One region of the Paenibacillus sp. AK121 genome, then DNA from elsewhere that is predicted to be linked to it. Evidence: riboswitches for the same ligand, from Rfam matches in the RefSeq annotation. Region 1 holds a riboswitch; the other holds the start of a gene.
What was found. Region 1 has a riboswitch for ZMP and ZTP ahead of KSP24_RS16100 (bifunctional 5,10-methylenetetrahydrofolate dehydrogenase/5,10-methenyltetrahydrofolate cyclohydrolase). Riboswitches for the same ligand answer to the same signal wherever they lie in the genome.
Positions count from the first base shown of each region.

Region 2: it holds a riboswitch for ZMP and ZTP, as region 1 does, so the genes downstream of both, KSP24_RS05525 (TIGR01440 family protein) here and KSP24_RS16100 (bifunctional 5,10-methylenetetrahydrofolate dehydrogenase/5,10-methenyltetrahydrofolate cyclohydrolase) in region 1, are expected to answer to the same signal.

Region 1 is NZ_JAHPJM010000008.1:150,628-162,953, forward strand. It holds gene KSP24_RS16085 (response regulator transcription factor) at 1-239, opposite strand, end outside; gene KSP24_RS16090 (sensor histidine kinase) at 236-1,369, opposite strand; gene desA (Delta(5) desaturase DesA) at 1,430-2,491, opposite strand; ZMP/ZTP riboswitch at 2,704-2,788, shown strand; gene KSP24_RS16100 (bifunctional 5,10-methylenetetrahydrofolate dehydrogenase/5,10-methenyltetrahydrofolate cyclohydrolase) at 2,902-3,768, shown strand; gene KSP24_RS16105 (cyclodeaminase/cyclohydrolase family protein) at 3,765-4,400, shown strand; gene KSP24_RS16110 (stalk domain-containing protein) at 4,626-6,128, shown strand; gene KSP24_RS16115 (phosphotransferase) at 6,253-7,236, opposite strand; gene KSP24_RS16120 (ABC transporter substrate-binding protein) at 7,405-8,397, opposite strand; gene KSP24_RS16125 (winged helix-turn-helix transcriptional regulator) at 8,587-8,979, opposite strand; gene KSP24_RS16130 (NAD(P)H-dependent oxidoreductase) at 9,122-9,796, shown strand; gene KSP24_RS16135 (S-layer homology domain-containing protein) at 9,909-12,326, opposite strand, start outside.
Region 2 is NZ_JAHPJM010000002.1:482,708-495,033, reverse strand. It holds gene KSP24_RS05560 (AtpZ/AtpI family protein) at 1-195, opposite strand, end outside; gene wecB (non-hydrolyzing UDP-N-acetylglucosamine 2-epimerase) at 363-1,529, opposite strand; gene upp (uracil phosphoribosyltransferase) at 1,641-2,270, opposite strand; gene KSP24_RS05545 (ABC transporter substrate-binding protein) at 2,621-3,886, opposite strand; gene KSP24_RS05540 (carbohydrate ABC transporter permease) at 3,902-4,738, opposite strand; gene KSP24_RS05535 (carbohydrate ABC transporter permease) at 4,738-5,619, opposite strand; gene KSP24_RS05530 (serine hydroxymethyltransferase) at 5,795-7,045, opposite strand; gene KSP24_RS05525 (TIGR01440 family protein) at 7,166-7,753, opposite strand; ZMP/ZTP riboswitch at 7,960-8,041, opposite strand; gene KSP24_RS05520 (low molecular weight protein arginine phosphatase) at 8,120-8,704, opposite strand; gene KSP24_RS05515 (manganese efflux pump MntP) at 8,788-9,348, opposite strand; gene KSP24_RS05510 (L-threonylcarbamoyladenylate synthase) at 9,491-10,774, opposite strand; gene spoIIR (stage II sporulation protein R) at 10,956-11,648, opposite strand; gene KSP24_RS05500 (FtsW/RodA/SpoVE family cell cycle protein) at 11,862-12,326, opposite strand, start outside.

The DNA.
Region 1 (12,326 bases):
GTTAAAATAAGCACCTTGCAATTCAAGCCTCTGAGTTCCTCTGCCGCATCCAATCCGCTTTTTATCGGCATTTCGATGTCCATAATGCATATGTCTGGCTGATGTTGCTTCACCAGCTCTATAGCTTCTTCCCCGTTGCTTGCTTTTCCGACTACTTTCATGTCTTCTTCCAAGTCCAACAGGGAGGCTAGAGCACCCAGCAACATACGCTGGTCTTCTGCGATAACGATTCGAATCATGGCCCCACCTCCTCATTCGGCTTTTCAGTGATGTTGGGCACCTTAATGACCAGGGTCGTTCCCTTATCGGAACGCAGTTCCATACATCCGTTCACGAATTCGAGCCTTTCCTTCATGCCTTGCAGACCATGTCCCCGAAAGACTGCATTTTCTCCCATAATACCAACTCCATTATCCTGAATCCGCAGGGTCAATTCCTTACGAGACGGCTCAATGGTGATGGAGCAAGCGGTAGCTCCACTGTGCTTCACTACATTGGTTACGGCTTCCTTCATACACATGCTCAGCACATTTTCATTCATTAATGACGTATGCTCCAGCTTCGGGTCGCCCTCCAAGGTCAGTTCGATGTGAGCAGCCTTTAAAATTTGCCGAATACGTAGCAGTTCATCCTCTAGTCTCATGCCGCGCATTTGAGTAACCATTTCCCGTACTTCTTTTAACGCACTTCTTGCCGTGAGACGAACATCGTTAATTTCGACATGAGCCCGTTCCGGGTACTGGTCCAGTAGCTTGCCTGCCAAATCACTCTTCAGCCCAATGAGTGACAGCTTCTGACCCAAGGTATCGTGCAGGTCACGCGCAATTCTTTGCCGTTCCTCCAGCTTGATCAATTCCGATATTTTCTTATTGGCATCCTCTAATTGGACCTGAAGCCGATCACTCTTGTTGCGATTAAAATTTGTAATCGGAAGGAGGATCACACCGATCAGATTGAGCAAGATAAAAGGAATCTGCTTAATAAAAACAGGATTCTGAGAAACAAATCCATAATTGATTAATCCAATCGTAATAACCATTAAAATTATATACAGCGTCGTAAATGCAGCCTTACTTTTAATATTACCGATCAGATAAGCGATAAATATGGAAAAATACATATAGCTAAATAGCAGCGTCATCGTAATCGATATAGCAATCTGCACACTGGTCCAGAAGTATATGAGCCAGCCTTGAGAGACAAAAGCCAGTACATAACAAGCAAAAAACACCAAAATAATCGCGGTACCCAGAATAATATGACTTGTAGATGAAGAGCTAAAATAGTAAAAGGGCAGGATGTAAAAGACGACCCACACATAAGGGCTAAGTCCCGTATTTCTTTGGAAAATCTGATACCACTTTTGCATCCTGCCACCCTTTTCTACTTTAGATATCCTTATCTTAACATACCAATTTCCGTACAACGTCTATTTTCTATCCGTGCCTACAACAGGTGTGGGGATGGGTTTTGAAGCGCCAACACGTTTGCTAAGCAGCGGCTTTACTTGTTTAAAGGTCAGAAAGGTTTTGGTACTTTCATCCCACAGTCGGAATTTCAAAGATTGCAGACTGCTACTCACTGTGATCGTGGTCGCCTTTTGCAGCAACGGTGTGGCTTCATGAGCTTTCTCCAAATTGTAATTTGGTACTTTCGGGCTCAGGTGATGAACGTGATGAAAACCAATATTGCCCGTAATCCATTGCAATACTTTAGGGAGCTTGTAGTAAGAGCTGCCTTCTACAGCCGCATTAATATAACTCCACTCTTCATCATGCTCAAAATACGAATCCTCAAACTGGTGTTGCACATAGAACAGCCAGATTCCCAACATACCAGAGACAAAAAAGATAGGCGTCTGTACCAGAAGGAATGCCTGCCAGCCAATAGCCCAGCACAACAGTGCATACAATGCAACGATGGATATATTCGTCACATAAGTGTTTATTTTTTCCTTACGTTTGGCTGTCTTGACATTAAACCGATAGGAAATCAAAAAAGTATAGATCGGACCTAGCCCGAACATAACCCAAGGATTTCGATATATACGATAGGCCAGCCGTGTCCATGTGGAAGCCGCTGTGTACTCTTCTACCGTGAGCACCCACATATCACCTGTGCCTCTTTTATCCAGATTACTGCTGGTTGCATGGTGGATCGCGTGACTATTTTTCCATTGGTGATAAGGGCAGAGCGTAATAATCCCTGTAATCGTTCCCACAATATCGTTCAGCTTGCGACTTTTGAAAAAAGATTGATGACCACAATCATGAAAAATAATAAACGTCCGTACCACAAAGCCTGCCGCAATAATGGTAATTGGAAGCGTAAGCCAGTAAGAAACCGCCAGGCTAAGATAAGCGGCATACCACAATAGGATCAGCGGTCCCAAGGTATTGATAAGTTGCAGAACGCTGGATTTCGTGTTTATTTTCTCGTAGGGAGCCATATTTTTTTTCAATTGAGCTAACGGGAGTTGTGTCATACCCATTATGATCCTCCTTTAAAATGCAGCCCATACCTTGATCCTGTCAGGCGTACATGTTGATCTAAGCTCAGTATAAGGAGACCGCTGTATCTGCTGTAGTCATAAACGTCAGTTCGGGCATATGACATTTGTCATATAGACAACTAACCAAACCTGTTTGCCAAATGTTCGCGGGTTTCCTTTCTGCTGTTTTTTTGTTAAAATGTAAGATATATAACGCTGTATGTGACTGGCGAAGTCAGTGGAATCAACCACGAGGGAGCATACAAACAAAGCGTACCGTTCGCCTGGGAGAAGTATTTGCAGAGGATTCGTCTGTCTTGACGACCTTGTGCAAATACTTTTTTTCGTTTTTTAAGACCATGACACCCTGTTGATTCTATTATGCGATAAATTCAGAGGAGGCTCGGACTATGGCTATTATCATGAAATCCAAAGAAGCAGCTGAGCAAGTGTATGCAACGATCCGTTCCCAAGTAGAGCAAATGAAACAGCAAGGACACCGTCCCCATCTGGCAACCCTGTTGGTAGAAGGTGATCCGGCATCTGCATACTATGCACGGACCAAGCAAAAAATAGCAGAGAAGCTGGGCATCTCATTTCATCTCCATACTTTTAATCGTCATGTAAGCGAAGCCGAGCTTCTGCACCTGATCGGCACCCTAAATGATGCATCCCATGTACATGGCATTATGCTGGAACTCCCGCTTCCTCAACATCTTTCCGCCTCCGTTATTAAACAATCCATCGCCCCCTACAAGGATATTGATGGAATTACACCTGATAACAAGCTGGCTACCGTTACGGGTGACGCAGGGCTGTACCCCGCTACACCTCAAGCCTGTATTGAACTGTTGAAGCATTACGGCCACTCCTTGGCAGGCAAAAATGTCACGCTCGTGGGCATTGGGCAGACGGTGGGACTTCCCCTTTTCCACATGCTGCAAAGAGAAAATGCCACCGTCACCGCCTGTCATGCAGGTACACGTGATATTGCAGAGCATCTGAACCATGCAGACATTGCCTTCGTCGCAGTTGGATGCCCTGATGTGATTACGCAGGATATGGTGCATCCAGGTTTGATTCTCGTGGATGCAGGAATTAATGAGACGCTGGAGGGAAAAATCGTGGGTGACGCTGCTCCGGACGTTGTAGAAAAGGTACATGCCATTTCTCCCGTTCCCGGCGGTGTGGGTACCTTAACGACTGCCATTTTGTACAAAAACTTGCTCAAAGCGATACGTCTGCAACATTACTCCAGAGAGGTGATTTATTCATGAGTGAACTGTCGTGGAATCAGTCCATCGCACATTTTCTGAAAGAAGCTGCAAGTGCAGCGCCTACCCCCGGCGGAGGAAGTGTATCCGCGCTGGCTGCGGCACTAGGCGCAGCTATGACCTCCATGACCGCCAACCTTTCACAAGGAGAAAAATTCGCGCAATTCCGTGAACAAATGACGCAAGTCATTAGCAGCATGGAGAGATTGTCTACACATTGTGAGGAACTGATGGCCGCAGACATCCAATCCTTTGAACAGTACATGACCGCGTTGCGTTTGCCCAAAGAAACAGACGAAGAAAAGCGCTATCGTACCCATTCCTTACAAACAGCGGTGATTGCTGCCATTGAGGTCCCTATGCGCCTGCTGGAAGTATGCCGGGACGGACTATCACAAGCCTACAACATTGTTGAAATATCCAATAAAAATGTGATTTCTGATCTGGGCATCGGCGCGATTTTGTTTGAAGCAGCCGCTCAATCGGCCCTGCTTACCATTGATATTAACCTTGCCTCGCTCAAGGACTTGGATGTCAAACAATCCTACGAAGCCAAAACAGCCGTACTCCTCCGTGAAATCGGACAAATTAAAGAGCAAACCTTATTGACTGTTCGCAGTCGAATTGCTAATTAATCAGCTTATAACTGTGCGCAAGTTGTAATAACCAAAATATTCTGCCTATTTGGTGATTACAAATAACCTCCAAACCCATCTTTAATCGTTGGGTTTGGAGGTTATTTTATTGCAATTTATTACTTATGGAAAACTTTTCTATCCTTTCTTCGTCTATGGATAAGAGATATTCTTTAAGAACATTTTTTCTCTTATACACATTGATCAAGAAATGAGGAAAATCGTATGAAAAGACGTACTCTATTACTCAGTATAATCACGTTATTGCTGCTCAGTCCCAGTGTATGGGCAGCCGGAGATGATTCCACATCCCATATTCGCTCCTATGATTCCGGAAGTCTGATTCAATCCGATGGAAGCTTGTGGCTGTGGGGCTATAATCAATCCGTACCGACTCGTATAGAGGGCAAGCCGAACGTTGTAAAAACATTCTCTAATATCATCAACGAAGGCGATCTGGTATTTACCTTGCAAGACCACTCTGCATGGTATGTGCCTAGAAACAATATTTCTGAATCCGTGAAGTTTGTTCCTCTGGAAGGACTACAGAACCTCGCAGCTGTAAGTAGTTTGGGTGATCATATGCTCGCTCTTAACAACGAAGGGAATGTATTTTCAGCTGATCAACTCGGAGATAAAAATATCTTTAGTCGTTTTCAAACCCTGTCTGGCATCGGCGAGGTTGCCCATATAGATAGTTACTATGAGGAAAGACCGGATAATGAGGAGCGCTGGATATTCCTAAGAAAAGACGGAAGTGTATGGAAAAACGCAAAAGCATTGCAGAGCTTCGAACCTATTTCATCATTAAAGGATATTACGGCAATTGCTAAAAACATAGCTTTAAAAAAGGATGGTACCGTGTGGACGTGGCCCATAGAATTTGATAAAAATGTAGCTCCGTCCGAAACTCTATCCGTATCGCAAATTCATGCCTTATCAGGCATCAAGACAATCAAGGCCAATAGGTATTCCAATCTCGCCATTGATCAGCAAGGTCGGCTATGGTTCTGGGGGGCTACCGTTACAGGTGCCTTAGACAATACAACCTACCACAATGCTAATACTCCTATACTGCTAACAGGAGTAAAGGATGTTAAAGACGCCTTTTTCGTTGAACGCTCCATCCTTGCTCTAACCACATCTGGTAATGTATATGTTGCATCTCTAGATGGCGAAAAGTTATCCTCCAATGTCTCCTTTACATTACTTGCCAAAAATATTCAAAGCATCAAAGCAGGCCCACGGCACATCATCATGCAAAAAACAAACGGCGACCTGTGGGGGTGGGGCGTTAACAAACACGCGCAACTCGGTATAGGCGACTATGAATTTCTTTATAGTACGCCAGTTCCTGTGCAAAAGCCGATTCTCGTCCGTCTCAATGGTACACCTGTCCCTCTAAGTAACGGTGTGATTACCCGCAACGGCCAGGCATTTATTCCCCTCCGCTCCGTATTTGACAAACTAGGGGCAGAGGTCACATATGATTACAACAGCAAAATAGCGAAAATGAATCAGTCCAAGGCAGGAGACCACCCCGTCTCTCTAGAAATAAATTTCAAAACCAGCCAAACAAAAGTGAACGGTAAATCTGTAGAACTCACCAATCCGCCCTTCATGGTGAACGGTATTGGTTATCTTCCATTGAGGCTCATCAGCGAAACACTGGGAGCCAAGGTAGATTGGATACAAAAAGAAGATACTATCGTAATTACGACGAAGTAGTAAATAAAAGACCAGTCCGAACATGATTCATGTTGGACTGGTCTTTTGTTTCTATATACTGCGTATAGTATGCAGGAAGTCTTACTCGTTTTGTTTGACGCTTTGTTTTCTATCTCTGTAAGCTCTACATATCTGCTAATAAGTCAGGCAGAACTTTATAATTTCTAGCAAGCCAGTTCATTTCTTTAGCGAATCGGATAGGCACAGAATGTTCGTCCATATTGACGTTGATCCACCAAACACTTTCCATATACCACAGCCATTGTAATGATCTTGTTAAACTGCCCTCTATCATCGTACGCTCTTCCCTGTACCCCGCCATAAATGCTGAAACAAGGGGAAGTTTTAACTGCTTATCCCAAGCAAAAGACATGACTGCTCGGGCAATATCCAACTGTGGATAGTCATAATCTAGTCGATCAAAATCCAGAATTGCACTGAGCATATCATTGTTAAATAGGACATTGTCCGCCCAAAGGTCACGATGGGCCCAACCGGGCGTAAGTGCATCTATCATCTCGATATTAACCATTTCTGTTGCTTTACGCTGGGTTTCGATATCAGCCAAAAGCTCTTTTTTATCAGCTTCCTTCGCTTGTTTCCATACTGAATCCCAATGTGCTAAACGTTCCTTACGGCTGGAAAGCACAAGTTTCGGGGTATTTTTGCTCCTAAGCGTACCGTCGTTTAACAAGCAGTGCATTTTTCCAGTTGCCTTGCCTAGCTCATATAATTGGTAAACATTAGCCTTCCCTGGTGCAACCAGTGTACCTGGACAAAATTCCATCACTAGGAAGCGTTCTCTCCGTTCAGATTCCATAAAAACCTGCCCCTCATGATTTAATAACCGTGGACAGGCCAGACCAAGCCCGTGCAATCTTTTTTGTTGAGAAAACGCCCTCAAAAGATCATCAAAATTATAATATTTATATCTTTGTTTATTATATTGTTTTAATAAAAAAGTCCCATTGTTCGTGGCGATTTTCCATTTTAGATTTAACCACCCTCGTTGGATGGGCACAGATTCAATTATATTTAAACCGAAAAATCGATGAAATGTTTCCATTAGATCAGCCTGAATGATTTCATTTGTTGAGAATGTTTCCAATAGACTCCCTCCTTTCTAATTTGCGTATATTACTCCTTGAAAGATCACATATTTGCTTATTATACTTTGTGTTGTCATTTTTCGTTATTCAGTAATTCAACAAAAAAAGCACCTCACCGCGGTCTGTTGTCCGTGTAGTGAAGTGCTTATTCCAGGTGAATCTCACACCTATTTTTTAGCTTTATTCTCTTTCTCTCTTTCAACCAGCATATCCACAACCATATCAATCTGTCCGGTAATAGCGATCGGATCGTAGCGATAGTACGTATCAAAATCATTAAAAAACACTTTATTATTCTTCACCGCAGGCAGATTCCCCCACACAGCGGACGATTTCAGTTGCTTAAGCGCGGTTCCCTTTTTATCTGGATCATAGGTTGTCAGGAACATGTAATCTGCGTCATACTGCGGCAGTACCTCCATTGAAAGCTGTATGGTTTGTTCCTTGGAATTTGCTGTCTTCTTCGGCATGTTCAGCTTGAGCGCATTGTATACGGCCTGTCCGCCTCGACCCGCATTGTCGCCAAAGATCCAAAGTGCATTTTTGTCCGTCAGCTCATACAAACCGAAAGTTGCCTTTTCGTCAATAACACCTTTCAGACGAGCACGGCCTTCAGCAGCCTTTTTATCAAATGCAGCAATAAATTGCTCAGCCTTCTCCTTTTCCCCAGTGATATCGCCGAACATCTTGACCGTATCATAGATATTAGTCGTCGTACCGTACGGAATGTACAGGGTAGGTGCAATTTTAGACAAAGCCTCATAATTGGTATCCTTCATAACCACGATTAGATCGGGTTTGAGTTCCAGCGTCTTTTCCAAATTGGTCGGATCACCCACCTCTTTGGTTCCTTTTTCCTTTAGCAAATCGGTCAAAAAAGGATTTTTAAACGCAGTCGGCTCTACACCCACCACGTTAGCACCCACGGACAGCAGCTCTCCGCCGTAAAAATCCGTTACAATACGCTGCGGCTTAGCGGGAATTTGAATATCCCCTTTAACCGTTTTAAAGCTTCTTGTCTCTCCAGTAGAAGCCGACTCTTGCTTATCTCCTGAAGTTGAAACGGGATTATTTCCAGTGTTATTTCCGCCGCATGCGCTGATAAATACAGCCAATACAAGCATCAAAGTAGCCAGCATAAAAATCGATTTGTTCCTCAACCTATTAGCCCCCTATGTAATATGGAATAGCCTTATCTCAACATGATAATGATTATCAATATCGTAAGAAATATATCAAGCGCCATCCTTGCTGTCAACTAAAAAGCGAACTTTGTATTATTTCACTACTAAAATAAAAAGACCTGCCAAAATATTGGCCAGGTCTTTTCGTGAAGCCGTCTCAAAAACCTACACATTGGGGCTAGGTTGCTGGAGGCTGCTTGCTGGTGATCGCTGTTTTGTTTTATATTCTTCTCCCCAATCCTTCATCAAGTTAATAATCGGGATCAGTGTTTCTCCAAATTCGGTGAGAGAGTATTCGACCTTAGGCGGAACCTGTTGGTAGACTTCACGGTGAACGACACCATCCTCTTCCAGCTCGCGCAATTGAAGTGTCAGCATACGCTGGGTAATTCCCGGACAGATCCGCCGAAAATCACTAAATCGCTTAGTCCCATACATGAGATGGTATAAAATAATCCCTTTCCACTTGCCCCCAATCACATCCAACGTGTACTCAACAGGACACGCCTGATCATTCCCAGCGGTACACTCACCAAAGCCGCCTTTCCGATTGCGCATTGGCCCTTCTCCTCCTTGGTATCATTTTATATACTACAGCACATTAATGTGCGTACTTCCAAAACGGTCATATATATTCTAATATTAGTCATGCACTTGATAAGCGTCAATTTCAATCACATCCATAAGGAGTGGAATCACGATGGAAACCCTAACAACCACTAAAGATCAAATTTTAGCTGCATACAAGTTCAGACATGCTACAAAGGAATTTGATAGTCATAAGAAAATTAGCGATTCCGATTTTGAGTTTATTCTTGAAACCGGTCGTTTATCTCCAAGCTCGTTTGGCTTTGAACCCTGGAAATTTGTTGTCGTCCAAAGTAAAGAGATGCGTGAGAAACTGCTGCCCTATTCTTGGGGGGCTACAAAACAGCTACCAACAGCAAGCCATTTCGTACTTATTCTCTCCAGATTGCCTAAAGATATGGTAGCTTCATCCGATTATATCAAGAATATGATGGAAAACGTGCAGCAATTACCTGTTGAAGTGATGCAAGGCAAAGAGAAGGTATATGATGCCTTCCTAAAATCAGATTTTGCGCTTGAGGAAAATGAAAGAGCTATGTTCGAGTGGGCATGCCGACAAACCTATATCGCTCTGGGCAATATGATGACTGCCGCAGCTCAAATCGGCATTGATTCCTGCCCGATCGAGGGTTTTAATAAACAAGAAATTGAACGCATCCTTTCCGAAGAAGGCATTATGGATGCCGAGCATTTCGGTATTTCTTGCATGGTGGCTTTTGGCTACCGCCTGAACGAACCGCGCGACAAAACTCGGCGACCTGTAGATCAGATTGTGGAGTGGGTATAAAACGCGGAATATCCTTCTTTAAAGCAAAGGGCGCTTCACAGCCATTTCCATGGCTATGGGGCGCCCTCTTTTCATAAAACTCAGGTCCTACAAGTTTTATCACTTCATACACTTACTGATAGTTCACTTCTTCCACGAAATAGATGTCCTTCAAACGAGCTTTCACGCGCTGAATTTCATCTGCTGTTAAAGGAGCCGTTGGACTTAGCTTGAAGTTCCTTCCGGTGACATAGCTTACGTCCGTGTGACCATCCAGGTTGTAATCCATCTTCGGAACCGGTTTTTGGGTATAATCGGTAAAGTCAATAATAGACCATTCCGCATCCCCATCCTCTTTGGATAAAATAATCCGCTGTGAGGCATTTTCAGTCCACAAATAGCGCAGATTTGCTGGTGAATTATTGGAATCCATAGCCGTCTTAATACCTGAGCCTCTAAACATGAGCGTAAACTCGGTATGATCATTATTGGATCCTGCTACCGATTCATAAACCTGTTTCAGCCCGTCCACACCCACAATCTCGACCTTGCGATCAAGCGGGAAATGATTCACAAAGTTCTCCCATATTGGACCCATGTTATGGGTGTTTGCAAGTGCGTTAATGTCCAAAATAATGGACAAGTAGTTTACCGTATTTATACGTTGATAAGGGTTATCCAAATATTGCTGTACTATATACAGTTGTGGTGCCGCATCCGTCTCCGTCACATAGGGGTCACCCGGATGAAGAGTCCAGCGTGAGGAATCTTTGGTATAGCGTGATCCAATCGGATCAATCGTAACCGAGTTCATGAATACGGTACCGCTATTATCAGTAATTCCTTGTGCGGGAACAATCGGATTGTCTTTATTAGACCAGTAAGGCATCAAAGGTGAGCCCTCACCATACATGCCGTTGACATTATATTGTGTAGCCGACCATCCCATCGCGGATGTAATTCGATAGTGATCTTTTAACCATTGAGTCTGTTCAGGATTCACCGTAAAGCTGGTCAATGATTTCGGCAGATACTTCCGATATTGGTCTGTATCCATGCTTTCAAACACGGATGGTGATCCCATCGAACCAGATTGGTGTAGCTCATTGAATGCATTGTAACGGTACATGTACAGCCACTCATCCATCTTTACTTCCCAAACAGGAAACTTCTGCTGGTTCGGATACCCGGCCAGTATCCCGACTTCATCTCCATACTGATCGACGTAATCCAGAACCTGTTTAAGCTGCGGTCGGTTCGATTCCACAAAAACAAATCCGTTTTCCATCGCCCACGTCACTTTGATGTTGGGACCAAAGTGATCCATCAGCAATTGACGAGATTGCTTGATTTGGTCTACGGTAGTCACGCTTCCCTGCAGCATGATGGAGACAGCAAAATATTGCTTCTTGCGTTCTCCGGGTTCTACCCTTAATTCCGCATCAGATGTGAAGTGAATCCCCTGGGATGGTGACTCAACCACAATTTTTAATGGAATGGCTGAGTTCACTGCTGGAATCAAATGCAGATTGGCAATCTTTCCATCCTCGTCAAATATTCCTCTGGAATCCTCTACCCGAAGTATCAAGTCGGACGGCAGCATTTCAGGAGCTATAACCTCTCCTTTAGCATTATGAAATACGTAGGACATTTTCCAAGCAGCGGGATCTAAAGCAGCCGCCTCTGAAATAGTATACGTAGACAAGTATACGGACCTGATTACGTTCGGTGGCTCTGCTGGCGGAGTCTTCCCTTTCACGATCAGCTTGGTCTGAGCTGTAAGGACCTGATAAGGTTTGGCAATAGTGACCTTCATCTCTACAGGAATGAAGCTGTCCGCAGCCGGAATATTTTCAGGATGTGCGATTTTCCCTTGTATATCAAACACGCCTAACTCATCACTAAATGTGTACGTAACACTTGTGACGCTGGCAGCAGGAATGCTTACTGGACGCCCTTCATGGTAGAGCTGAAAGGATAGCTGATACAAAGGGTACGTTTCCGGCTGATTTACCAGCTCCTCCGCCTTGATTACGACTTCATCTACCAGAAAATCCGAAGAATGATCCGATGGATCTACTGGAATTACTGGTGGTTTGGGATTAGGCACCGGTGGTGTGACTGGCGAGTCCGGTCTCGGCTTCGGTGGTATCACCGGCGGTTCCGGCTTCGGTTTCGGCGGTGTCACTGGCGGTTCCGGTTTCGGCTCTATTGGTGTCACCGGGGAGACTGGTGAATCAGGTCTTGGGCGATGCCTTTTAGGCTCCTCAATTTCCGAATTCACAGGTTGTTGCCTAATTTCCGGTGTCAAATCGACCGCAATCTTTTTCGATTCTTGTTGGCTGGTCGCCTGAGGCATCGTTGCAGCTCCATTTCCTAATGACTCCAGCAAACGTTTGGCACGTTCTCTCAGACCGTCACCGCCTAGCCATATCCGATAAGCAACCAGCGTGGCGTCCTGCCGTCTCACAGACTCTTTAGGATGGAAATAGTGATTCGTATCCCCCTCGATCAGCTCCAACCGTTCCATTAGCCATACACTCGTTTGTGC
Region 2 (12,326 bases), on a different contig from region 1:
TGCGAGAACGCTTACGCCAGTCCAGATTCCAGATCCACCAAGTTTGGCATCAAGCCATTTCCCGGCATAGAAACCACCCAGTGTGCATATCGTCAAATCAATGCCGATCGCGCTCACCAGTCCTATAGCCTTAAAGGCATTTCCGGTGTTGTTTCGGTTGTTGTTTTGCTTGGAAGGTTTGACCACTTTTCTCATGTCACCCCTGCAATTCCAGTCCATTTTACTTAAATATAAGATGCTTTGTCAATTGAGATATTTTAGCGCCCTAAAGTATAAAAATCAGTCGACAAAGCATCTAAAAATGCTGTATCCCTTGGTAACCGTACAGTTTAACTGTATGCTTACCTTGTAAAGATTAATGATTACGAACGAACGCCTTTTGTGAACATTGTGTGAAATTCTTCAGGACGTTCTGTTTGAACACCATAATGGTGCAAAATCGCATTGACAATTCTTATAGATGCTTGTCCATCACCGTAAGGATTCGCTGCCTGACTCATAGACTCATACAACGCGGAATCTGTCAAAAGAGCCTTGGTCCGACTGTACACGTTCTCTTCACTTGTACCCACCAGTTCCAAGGTACCCGCTTCAATCCCTTCCGGTCTTTCGGTCGTATCACGCAGCACCAGCACAGGTACTCCGAACGAAGGCGCTTCTTCCTGAAGACCACCGGAATCCGTAAGAATCAGATGCGTGTGCGGATAAAAATTGTGCAGATCCACTACATCCAGCGGATCAATCAACTTAATACGCGGATGGTTGCCCAAAATTTCAAATGCAGGTTCCTTCACGGCCGGGCTCGGATGAACCGGGTAAACAATAGCAATATCCTCAAACTCGTCTGCGATCCGCTTAACCGCGTTAAAAATCTGACGGTGCGGTTCCCCTTGGGACTCCCGACGATGTGCTGTCATGAGAATTAGGCGTTTGCCCTGAGCCCAGTCCAGTACAGGGTGCTCGTAGTCCTGGCGAACTGTATACTGAAACACATCCGTAACTGTATTGCCTGTTACATATATTCGCGATTCAGGCTTATTTTCCTTCCGCAAATTTCCAGCCGACAAAGAAGTAGGCGAGAAATGCAGATCGGACAGCACACCTGTGAGCTGACGATTCATTTCCTCAGGATATGGAGAAAGCTTGTTCCATGTCCGCAAACCTGCTTCCACATGCCCTACTTCAATTTGCTGCATAAAGGCTGCATAGCTAGCCAGGAAAGTCGTCAGCGTATCGCCGTGAACCAACACAATATCAGGCTTCGCCTCACGCAATACGGGCTCCAGACCTTGAAGTACACGTATGGAAATTTCATTGAGTGTCTGGCGATCCTTCATTACATCCAGATCATAGTCAGGGTGAATATTAAAAACTTCCAGAACCTGATCAAGCATCTGGCGATGTTGAGCTGTAACGCATACCACGGACTCGATATGCTCCGGATGGCGCTGAAGCTCCAAAATGAGAGGAGCCATCTTAATCGCTTCCGGACGCACACCGAAAATTGTCATCACTTTGATTTTAGACATTTTCTGTTGAACCCCTTTTCATAATAAACATCTGCTTCCCAGATCATTCCGTTCTTCAGATAGATGATCTGTCTTAGCGTCCATAGATTGTGCCAAACCGCTAAAAGTAGTCTACTTGGTTCCGTACAAGCGGTCTCCTGCATCTCCAAGACCCGGAATGATGTAGCCATGATCATCCAAACGCTCGTCCAGTGCAGCGACATAAATGTCTACATCAGGATGCGCATCCTGCACAGCTTTCACTCCTTCAGGAGCGGCAATCAGATTCATCATTTTAATTTGAGTACAGCCTCTCTTTTTCAACACATCAATCGCTGCAATCGCCGACCCGCCCGTTGCAAGCATTGGATCAATTACGATCAATTCACGTTCAGTTACATCCGTAGGCAGCTTTGTATAATATTCTACGGGTTGCAATGTCTCAGGATCGCGGAACAACCCCACATGTCCTACCTTTGCTGCCGGCAAAAGCTTTACGACACCATCCAGCATACCCAAGCCTGCACGCAAAATCGGGATAAGGCCCAGCATACGACCGGAAATCACTTTACCTTCGGTTTCAGCAACTGGAGTTTGCACCGTAATGCTCTCCAGCGGGATATCCCTTGTAATTTCATAAGCCATCAAAGTTGCTACTTCATCAACCAATTCACGGAAATCTTTCGTGTTGGTCCGCACATCGCGAATAAATGTAAGTTTGTGTTGGATCAAAGGGTGATCGCAAACCACCAGTTTTGCCATAATATATTCCCTCCGGTATTATCGTCACGTTCTTCCGCACCAGCATATCGAACATCCTGATTCGAAAGGATCTATGTAACCTATTTGTACAAACCAAATAAGCACAGATGCAATGCGTGCCTGTAAATCCTGTTTATTATAACATTCCCTTGGTTGATTTAACACCTGCCACCGCAACCTTTTGTCAAGGGAAAGATATGACAAGTAAAATGCTTGGCAAGGCCCATTTACGTGTGACTTTTGTCATATAAAATCATATCAAAAAGGCTTTGACGGCCCTTGACCGTCAAAGCCTACCAGCTCTAAACTTCCTGCCTGAGATATAGCCTCTGCCACCCCATGCAATTTCTTTATCTATACTTCAGATTGTCCCACGCTCCCTGAAATTGCTGAAGCATTTCGTCCTTCGTAATAACCCCTGCAATATAGGCTTGTATACTACTGCTTAAATCCTGATTCAGTCCCTTCGGGAAGCGCTGGAAGTTCCAGCTCCATATCTTGCCTTCTTTCACGTGCCGAGATATTTCCGCACCCAAATCACCTGTGGTCTCGTCACTGGACGTGATACTTTTGAAGGCAGGAACGAACTTAAACTCCTTGGTGATATAATGTTTTCCTGTTTCTGATGTAACCAGCCAATTGAGAAATTCCTTTGCCTCCTGCTTCACAGGAGAATTTTTATTGACCACCCAGTTTGAGGCCACTCCCACAGCCAGTTTATCTCCAGTAGAGGAATCATTGTCTATGGGGCTTGGAAGAATACCCAAATTCAAGTTAGGATTAATTCCATCTATTTGCGGCTGCGTCCAGTTCCCCTGGTGCATCATAGCGGCCTTGCCTGTCGAAAACAGTGTCACTTGTGTGTTGTAGTCCGTTGTGAGCGGATTGGGGTTTCCATATTTTAAAGTCAGGTCAAGCAACTTCACCCACTGATCGAACACGGGATTACCAGGGATGCGAGCAGTTCCTTTGTTTAAATCCGCAACGTAACTCTCCGGGTTCGACTGTCTGGCAAAGGGGATATTGATAAAGTGATTTCCCAGAACCCACCACTCTGCATAGCCGTTAGCAAAAGGGATAATCCCTGCTGCTTTCAGTCGCTTGGCTGCTTCCTCCAATTCATCTAACGTCTGAGGTAGTTTGGTTATACCCGCTTTTTTGAACAAATCCTTGTTGTAGACAAAACCGAATCCCTCCAGGTTCATAGGCTGTCCATAAATCTTACCGTTAACCGTCATGGGCTTACGGGCGAAATCGTCCAAGTCCTTCACCCATGGCTGATCCGATAAATCCTCCAGGTACTCAAACCACGTATCGCGATCTTGATAACCCTCATTTGTGAAAATGTCCGGCTGATCGCCTGATGCGAACTTAGCCTTCAACGAAGCACCGTAATCTGTACCCCCACCGACAGATTGGATATCCAGCTTGATGCCAGGGTGCGTTTTTTCATATTCAGCCTTCAGCTTGTTCAACGGTTCCGAAATCTCCACTTTGAATTGATAAATGTGTATGGTTTTGATCCCACTCTGTTGAGCCTTCGTATTACCACAACCTGCAAGCATACATGTAAGCAGCAACATCAGGGAGATGACAAGCAGCACTGTCTTTTTCATCCGATATCCCTCCCATCAGCCTTTAACCGCTCCGGCCGCAATGCCGGAAACGATGTATTTTTGCATCACCAGAAAAAACACAACGATTGGCGTGATTCCAAGTACCAGTGCGGGCAACGCCAAGTCCCATTGCTTGGTATATTGACCAAACAGCATATAGGTGGCAATCGGAATCGTACGCAGCTCAGGATCATTCAAAATGAGCGAAGGCAGCAAGTAATCATTCCAGATCCATAACGTATTCAAAATAAGTACGGTCACGAACATAGGGAGCAACAGTGGACAAACGATGCGAAAGAACACCCCGTAACGAGAAGAACCGTCCACTCTCGCCGCCTGCTCAACCTCAATAGGTACCGTTTTAATAAAGCCATGAAACAGAAATACTGATAAAGGCGCTCCAAAACCCAGATAGCACAAAATTAGTCCTGGTATGCTGTTGTTCAGACTCAATACGTTGGACACTTCCATAAGCGGCAACATAATCGATTGAAAAGGCACGACCATCGCAGCCACAAGCAGTCCGAACAGGAACCGATTAAAAAGAGTGTCATGCCGAACCATTTGGTAGGCGGCCATCGAGCTGATCAGCAGCAAAAGCGTATTGCTGACGATGGTGACGATCAGTGAATTCCCCAGTGCTGTGGGAAAGTTTATTTTATTCCAGGCGTTAGCATAGTTTTCAAAACGGAAGGTTGTCGGCCACGAAGCGGAATGGGCCAAAATGTCTCCAAAAGATTTAACGGAGTTCACGAGCAAAAAATAGAACGGAACTAGAAAGATCAACCCAACCACAATAAGCAATATTTCAGCTACCCATGTGCTTAAACGATAGTTCGATGTTTTTCCCATTACATTTCGACCTCCTTTTTCTTCGTGAGACGCACCTGAATGCTGGTAATGATCGCAACGACCACGAAGAAAATCATAGCCTTGGCAGTTCCCAATCCAAGTCGATTATTTGTAAACGCTTCATTATATATGTCCAACGCTACAGACTCAGTCGCCTTGAATGGCCCACCCTTTGTTAAAGCCAAATTCAACTCAAATACTTTAAAGGACCAGGATATCGCTAGGAACAAGCAGACGGTCACTGCTGGCATAATAAGCGGCACCACGATATGACGCAAAATCTGTCTTCGGCTCGCACCGTCAATTTGGGCCGATTCAATAAGGGCGTGCGGAACATTATTTAGAGAGGATATGTAAATAACCATGAGATAACCTGCGTATTGCCAAACAAACACAATGACAGTTCCCCAAAAAGCAGTAGGCCCATCACCCAACCACGGTAGTTTGAAAAAAGATAGCCCTGTCGCCTCTCCCACCGCCGAAAAACCGCGTACAAATATAAATTGCCAGATGAAGCCGAGCAGTAAGCCGCCGATCATATTAGGCATAAAAAATACAGTTCGCAGTGCATTGCGGGTACGCAATGGCTTTGTAAGCGCATAGGCCAGGAAAAAGCCCACCAGGTTAGTTAAAATGACACCACATACGGTAAAACGGACCGTAAACCAAAAAGCATTACGGAAATCTGGATCATCTCTAAAAATATGAATGTAATTCCCTAGCCCGAGCCATCTGACATGTTCAGATACGCCATCCCAGTTCGTCATGGAATAATACAGCCCCAGCAGGAACGGAATGACCATAATTAAGACGAAAAACAACGCCATCGGTCCCACAAATACGAGCTGCTGCAATAATTGCGCGGATTTTCTTTGGCTCATTGCAATCACTCCTTTGTCGTAGATCATGAAGGAAAACGCGCATAATCCTTACTGCAATCGCTTATTACCCAAAAATGTAAGTTTCGAGTCGTCTGGACACAAAAAAGGCTGTTCCCCCTCCGCTAACGAAAGGAAAACAGCCTTATCATATAAGATTAAAAGGAATGACGATGAATTAGTATTGGGTTCCTGTATAGATTGGGAACTTGTCTGTTAACTCGCCAACTGCTTGGCTTGCTTTGGACAATACAGTATCATCTTTTGGATTTTTAAGAGTATCAGCAATGATTTTACCGATTTTAACCATAGCCTCTTCATCCATACCACGAGAAGTTGCAGCAGGTGTACCAATACGGATCCCGCTAGTAACAAACGGACTCGTTGGGTCAAAAGGAATGGCGTTTTTGTTGACCGTGATACCCACAGAATCCAATACATGCTCCGCTTCTTTACCTGTGATATTCAAATTGCGTGTGTCCAACAGCATCAGGTGATTATCCGTACCACCAGATACAATATTAATCCCCTCTGCCAGCAGTGTTTCAGCCAGCACCTGTGCGTTGCGAACTACGTTTTGCGCATAGGTTTTGAATGATGGCTGGAGCGCTTCACCCAAAGCAACTGCTTTGGATGCGATCACGTGCATCAGTGGTCCTCCTTGAGTACCAGGGAAGATAGCTTTATCAATCGCTTGCGCCCACGCTTTGCGAGTCAGAATTAGACCCCCACGCGGACCACGTAGCGTTTTGTGTGTCGTTGTTGTCACAAATTGGGCATGAGGAACTGGACTAGGGTGAATCCCTGCTGCCACGAGACCTGCGATATGTGCCATATCCACCATGAACAAAGCACCTACATCATTAGCAATGGAAGCAAAAGCTTCAAAATCAATAGTACGCGGATATGCACTTGCACCAGCTACGATCAAACGTGGGCGGTGCTTGAAGGCTGCTTTGCGCACTTCATCGTAGTCGATACGGAAGTTGTCTTCACGTACACCGTAAGCAGCAAAGTTATACAACAAACCGGAGGCATTAACCGGGCTTCCGTGTGTTAAGTGGCCGCCATGCGCCAGATTCATACCCAGTACAGTATCTCCAGGTTGAAGAGCTGCCAGATATACCGCCATGTTAGCTTGTGCTCCAGAGTGAGGCTGCACGTTCGCATGCTCGGCGCCGAATAATTCTTTCGCGCGGTCACGTGCAATATCTTCAACGATATCTACATGCTCACAGCCACCATAGTAGCGTTTGTTCGGATAACCTTCAGCATATTTATTGGTAAGCACGGAGCCCATGGCTTCCATTACTGCTTCACTGACGATATTCTCGGATGCGATCAGCTCGATATTGTGGCGTTGCCGTTTCAGTTCAAGCCCCATTGCTTCCATCACTGCCGGGTCACTTTTACGCAGATGTTCCATCATGATTGATTACTCCCTCTCCATGGTCAAATTTTGGGTATACAAGCAAATGCCTGTTCCTCTGTTGGGTACCTCATCATTAATGCAAAAAAGATCAGTACTAACATGCCGACATGACAAATGCTAATCGCAGTTTCCGCCGGCTTCTTGTTCCAGACTGTACACTGCCCGTTGTCCGCCAATAAGTGGAGGACGAGTGAACGCAGCTGTCACACGTGCTTCACCAATCCAGCGAAGGCTTGGGCGAAACGGAACGGCAATTGGGCGTAGATGCATGCCAATCAGCGTTTCGCCGATGTCTATCCCGGCATGAGCCTGCACGTTCGCCGCCAGACATGCATCATCCATAGAGCGATAGGCAACGGTAGCCATAGAGCCCCCTGCTGTACGAACAGGAACAGCCGCAACCTCCATCAGTCCTAATCGCTCCAGTAGAGCACGCTCAACGACCAGTGCTCGGTTCAAGTGCTCACAGCATTGAAACGCCACATCAAAGCCATACTCTCTGCGAACGGATTCTACTCCAGACAGCACTTGCTGAGCCACATCGAGCGCTCCTGCTGTGCCGATCCGACTTCCAGCCACTTCACTCGTGCTTGCGCCAATAACCAGCAGGCGACCAGCTTTGAGACTGGCCGCTTCTGCAATTTCCCGCACGACAGAAGCGGTCTGTGCTTCGAGTGAAATCTCATGATCCAATTGTTCTACCATTGGAACCTCCTTTGGTTGAACAGCCTCTCAGAGACTAGGCACGGTTTCATGCCCAAGTTCAACACACTCTCTCCTGATCACAATCTGACTATATTATAGCCGATGTTTCAGATTTCGAGCAGAAAAAATGGAAGAACAAGAAGGCAGCAGAAGATCTGCTGTAGCTTGTATACGAAAAAAGAGCAGTCCACACCTATGTGGAATTGCTCTTTTGCCCAGGCGACCGGCCGTATATCCGATGCTCCATCGTGGTTGATCCCACTTTTGTCGCCAGTTACACCGGATTCTCATTTTTCCACCTTATCTTAACGGATTAACCGTCGAAAATCAACAGATTCCGTACAAAATAGAGGAACGGTGCCGATTTTATTCGGAAGAACCTTTTAGCTTGTCCAACAACTTATGCAAAGCCGTACGGATTTCTGCCGCTGTGACATCGTAGTCCTCACGCGAACCACCAAATGGATCTGAGATATCGAAGCCCGGAATCCGTTGGTGTAATTCAATCATTCGTTCACGCTCCTGCGTCGATAGCTCTTGTCCGAGTGAAGCCATCAACTGCTGTGAAGCATACAAGCCATCTAACTCCTGTACGTCATTCAGCACTGCGTCCCGGTCCTCCACATATTCCTTCAGCGTAAATACTTTGCCTGCCGTTTGGGGGAACCGCTGTACGACATGCTGTTTATGTCCTTGTGTCAAGGTTAAGATCAGATGTGCCCACTCGGCAAGCCCGTCGCTTAAAGGAGTTGAAGTGATCTGATCGGATATATCGTGATCACGCAGAATCGCCTCTGCATGTCGGGATATCGGCGTGCCGTCCATCGCAGCTACTCCAGCGGAACGCACGTCCAGTTCCAGACCATGCTCAGCAGCCAGCTTACGCAGCATTCCCTCAGCCATTGGACTGCGACAGGTGTTCCCAGTGCATACAAATAAAATATTCTTCAACGTCTTCACCCCCCGTATGTTGAAAATATATAAACAGAGGATTACTCAAATCCTGTATTTATTTTACACTGTCTACGTTAAAATCAAAACATAAACATAAAGCCGAATGCCAGCAAAATAGCACCGCCCACCGCTTCTCCATAATCCCCAAGATTACGGCTGACCTTGCGCCCCAGTAACAGCCCCAGCATCGCCATCGCTCCCCCGCAAAAACCAAAGGCCAGAACAGTCAGCACCAGGTCACTCTGGAACATTCCCAGTGACACTCCCACAGAAAATGAGTCAATGCTCACCCCAAGCGCAAACAGCAAAAGACCCAATGGCGACCGATGATCCAATACGTGTACGCCGTCCCCCTTGAAGGAATTATATACCATATGCCCGCCCAAAAGGATGAGTAATCCCCCTGCGAAGTAGGTCGTTACATGGCCTAATAAAGAACTCATATAATGGCCTGTGAACATTCCCAGCAATGGCATCAGGATGTGAAAAAAACCAATCACAGTGCTGATGCGCAGCACGTCTCGCAGGCGTATCCCCTTCATACCGATCCCTACGCCCAGCGATAGCGCATCCATCCCTAGCGCTACTGCCATGATCAGAATCGTTACAACCTGCCCAGCATCGGCAGAGGCTGCCAGCATACTCCATCCCTCCATTATCCGTCTGTTCTTGTACACGTTATGCGGACAAGGGGCAAATCAGTACAAGCAGGCACTGAAAATACCCAAAACAGAGACGCGGAGAGAGGAGAAATTAAAATAAGAGACTCCATTCTTTCAGAAGCTACAGACGGATGATTCGATGACCTGCCGCTTTAAGCAGTCGATTCATGACAGCGTCTCCCAATCCTTTCGGCGGACAGGCTTCCGCCAAAATGTAGGTGACACCGTCCTCATCGCAGCGGCGCAGCACGCCATATAGGCGCTGTGCCGCCTCATGAAGCGCGTCCAGCTTGCCCAGCGTGTAGACTCGTTCTCCGGCGTAGCTGGCGGCATGGTCGTCGAACGCGAGCACCGCCGTGCGCTCCCCGCGCGCGGTAGCCTCCGCCAACGCGGTGCGAATCCAGCCCGTCACTTCAACAGACGACGGGCCTTGTACCACACTCAAGCGCCCTCGCGGCGCATAGTGCGTATACTTCATGCCCGGCGAGCGTGGCGCCAGGCTATGGGCGTCCTGCCCGGGTGTGTCAGCCAGCGCCGGGTCCAGTACGACGGCGCGAGCAACCGTAGCGAGCTGTTCAGCCGTCACGCCGCCGGGGCGCAGAATGGTGACGGTTCCGTCGTCACCGACTTGTACTACTGTGGACTCCAGTCCCACCCCCGTGGGGCCTCCGTCCAAAATGCCGCCGATGCGGCCCTCCAGGTCCTCCAGCACATGCTGTGCTAGAGTCGGGCTGGGTCTTCCCGAGCGGTTGGCGCTTGGTGCAGCCAGCGGGCAACCAGCTTCCGTGATCAAGCGCAGCGCGATCGGATGATCCGGCATGCGTACACCGACCGTGTCCAAGCCTGCGGTCACACGCGATGACAGTGCCTGCGGCACTACCGGCAATACGATGGTCAGCGGTCCTGGCCAAAATGCATTCATCAGCGCTCGGGCTGTATCGTTTATTTCCGCTACCATGCCTTTTAATTGAGCAGCATCGGAAATATGTACAATGAGCGGATTATCGGACGGACGCCCTTTAGCAGCGAATACCGCCTCTACCGCTTTAGTGCTGCGCGCATCGGCCCCCAGTCCGTACACGGTTTCCGTAGGAAAGGCTACCGTCTCTCCAGCCTGGAGAAGTACGGCGGCCTCCCGTATGCCCTTTTCCGCAGTGATTAGAGCCTGTTCAGCTGAAAGCTCGTCAGGATCATCCCCGTCTGTGTTGTTGACAGAACCAACGGAAGCCGCTTTTTCCACCTCAAAAGACAAGGTAGCAGGTATAGTCGTGTCCTCATCAGAAACCAGACATCTTACATCCCACCAGTGTGTATGCGAAGGCTGTAATGCCTGCTCCTGCTCTTCTATCTCTTTTTTCACAAAACCTGCGTGCAAGTCATGCATTTGATTCACCTTATCGCTCATATCAGATCATCCCATATCTTATTGTCATATAGGCCATTTCATTGCCCTGATCCCCAAGAAACCCGCTTTAACAAATCAGATCAATTTGGCTCTGCTATCTGTATATCTATCGTAAGTTCCATTATAACATATGGGGAAACTTACCCTCGTTGTTCTCTTTTCCATAGCTCTGACGAGACGTTTAGGCAAACAAGCCAGTCACCCAGCTCCACAGACCCGTAAGGGCATCCCACAGGAAAAAACGTACTTCCGGCTCTTTGTCAGCAGCATTCGTTTGATTGTCTTCTTGACTCGTTTTTGCCGATACAGTTTGTGCTGTTGCTTCACCACTGCCTGCATCAATAAAGCACAACGGCGGGAACAGCACACACCACCAATTTTGTCCTTTTCCTTGCCCCAGTGTAACTCGAAGCGCCTCATAATTCCCTGCCGGGTAGACAAGACCACCGTACATTTTCGTCGGAAAAGGTACACTTGCCAGCTCTACCTGATGATCATACGCTATACCGCGTCGAGCTAGTTCTGAACCTACCAAGCGATCAATTTCAGGCAAATGTGCATCAATCAACACTCTGGCTTGATTTAGGCTTTGTGGATTGTCCAGCTCACCCACCCACGCATTCATCTGCTGCACGATAGCGTCCCGTATTTCGCGCTTAACCAACTGATCCTCTGGACGATCCGAATTAGCCAAAATGCGCAGTCGGATGGAATCGTGCGGAATTACCTTCAACCCTGTGGTGGCCACTCCAGACGCTAAAGTCCCTCTTGCTCCCGTGGTCATCGCAGCGTCCGTTTTTTGACCTTCCCAAGACATCATTAATATCGATATACAAAAGAGTATCATTGCAGTTTGCTTCATCCAACTTCTCATTTTCGTCCCCCCAAACCCAAACTCTATCATGTCTATCAGTCTGTCCGGTTTGGGAGAGTCTAAACCTATGAATCTCGTAAAAAATTCAGGCTATTGCAAGCTTGATCGTCACCTAGGAATATAAAAAAGCCCAGATTTCACAATCTGGACTCTTTTGCTACACCGTTTCAACTCGTCAAATAACCATCAATATTTAGTCACAATCCGCCTGTACTAGGCTTTTTTCGCCTTCGTCAAGCTTACTCTGGAAGGCTGTGGCAGGTCATCCTCTAACTCCTGGCCATGCACCTTAATACTCATAACCAAGCCAATACTAGCCATGTTAATAAGCAACGAGGTACCGCCATAGCTTATGAATGGAAGCGTAATCCCCGTAAGTGGCATAATGCCCAGAAACGCACCAATGTTCTCAAAAATCTGATACAGCAACATGGACACAATCCCGACAATTATATACGGGCCAGCCCGATCCCGACATTCCAGCGAAATCAGGATCATTCGGTGAATCAAAATAAAATATAGCAATAGCAGAATGGATGAGCCTACAAACCCAAACTCCTCTGCTACAACTACAAAAATAGAATCCGCATACGTATAGGGAACACGCCCGGACTGTACCGAGGTTCCTTGCAAAAAGCCCTTGCCCATCATCCCGCCAGAAGCTATGGCCAGTTTGGC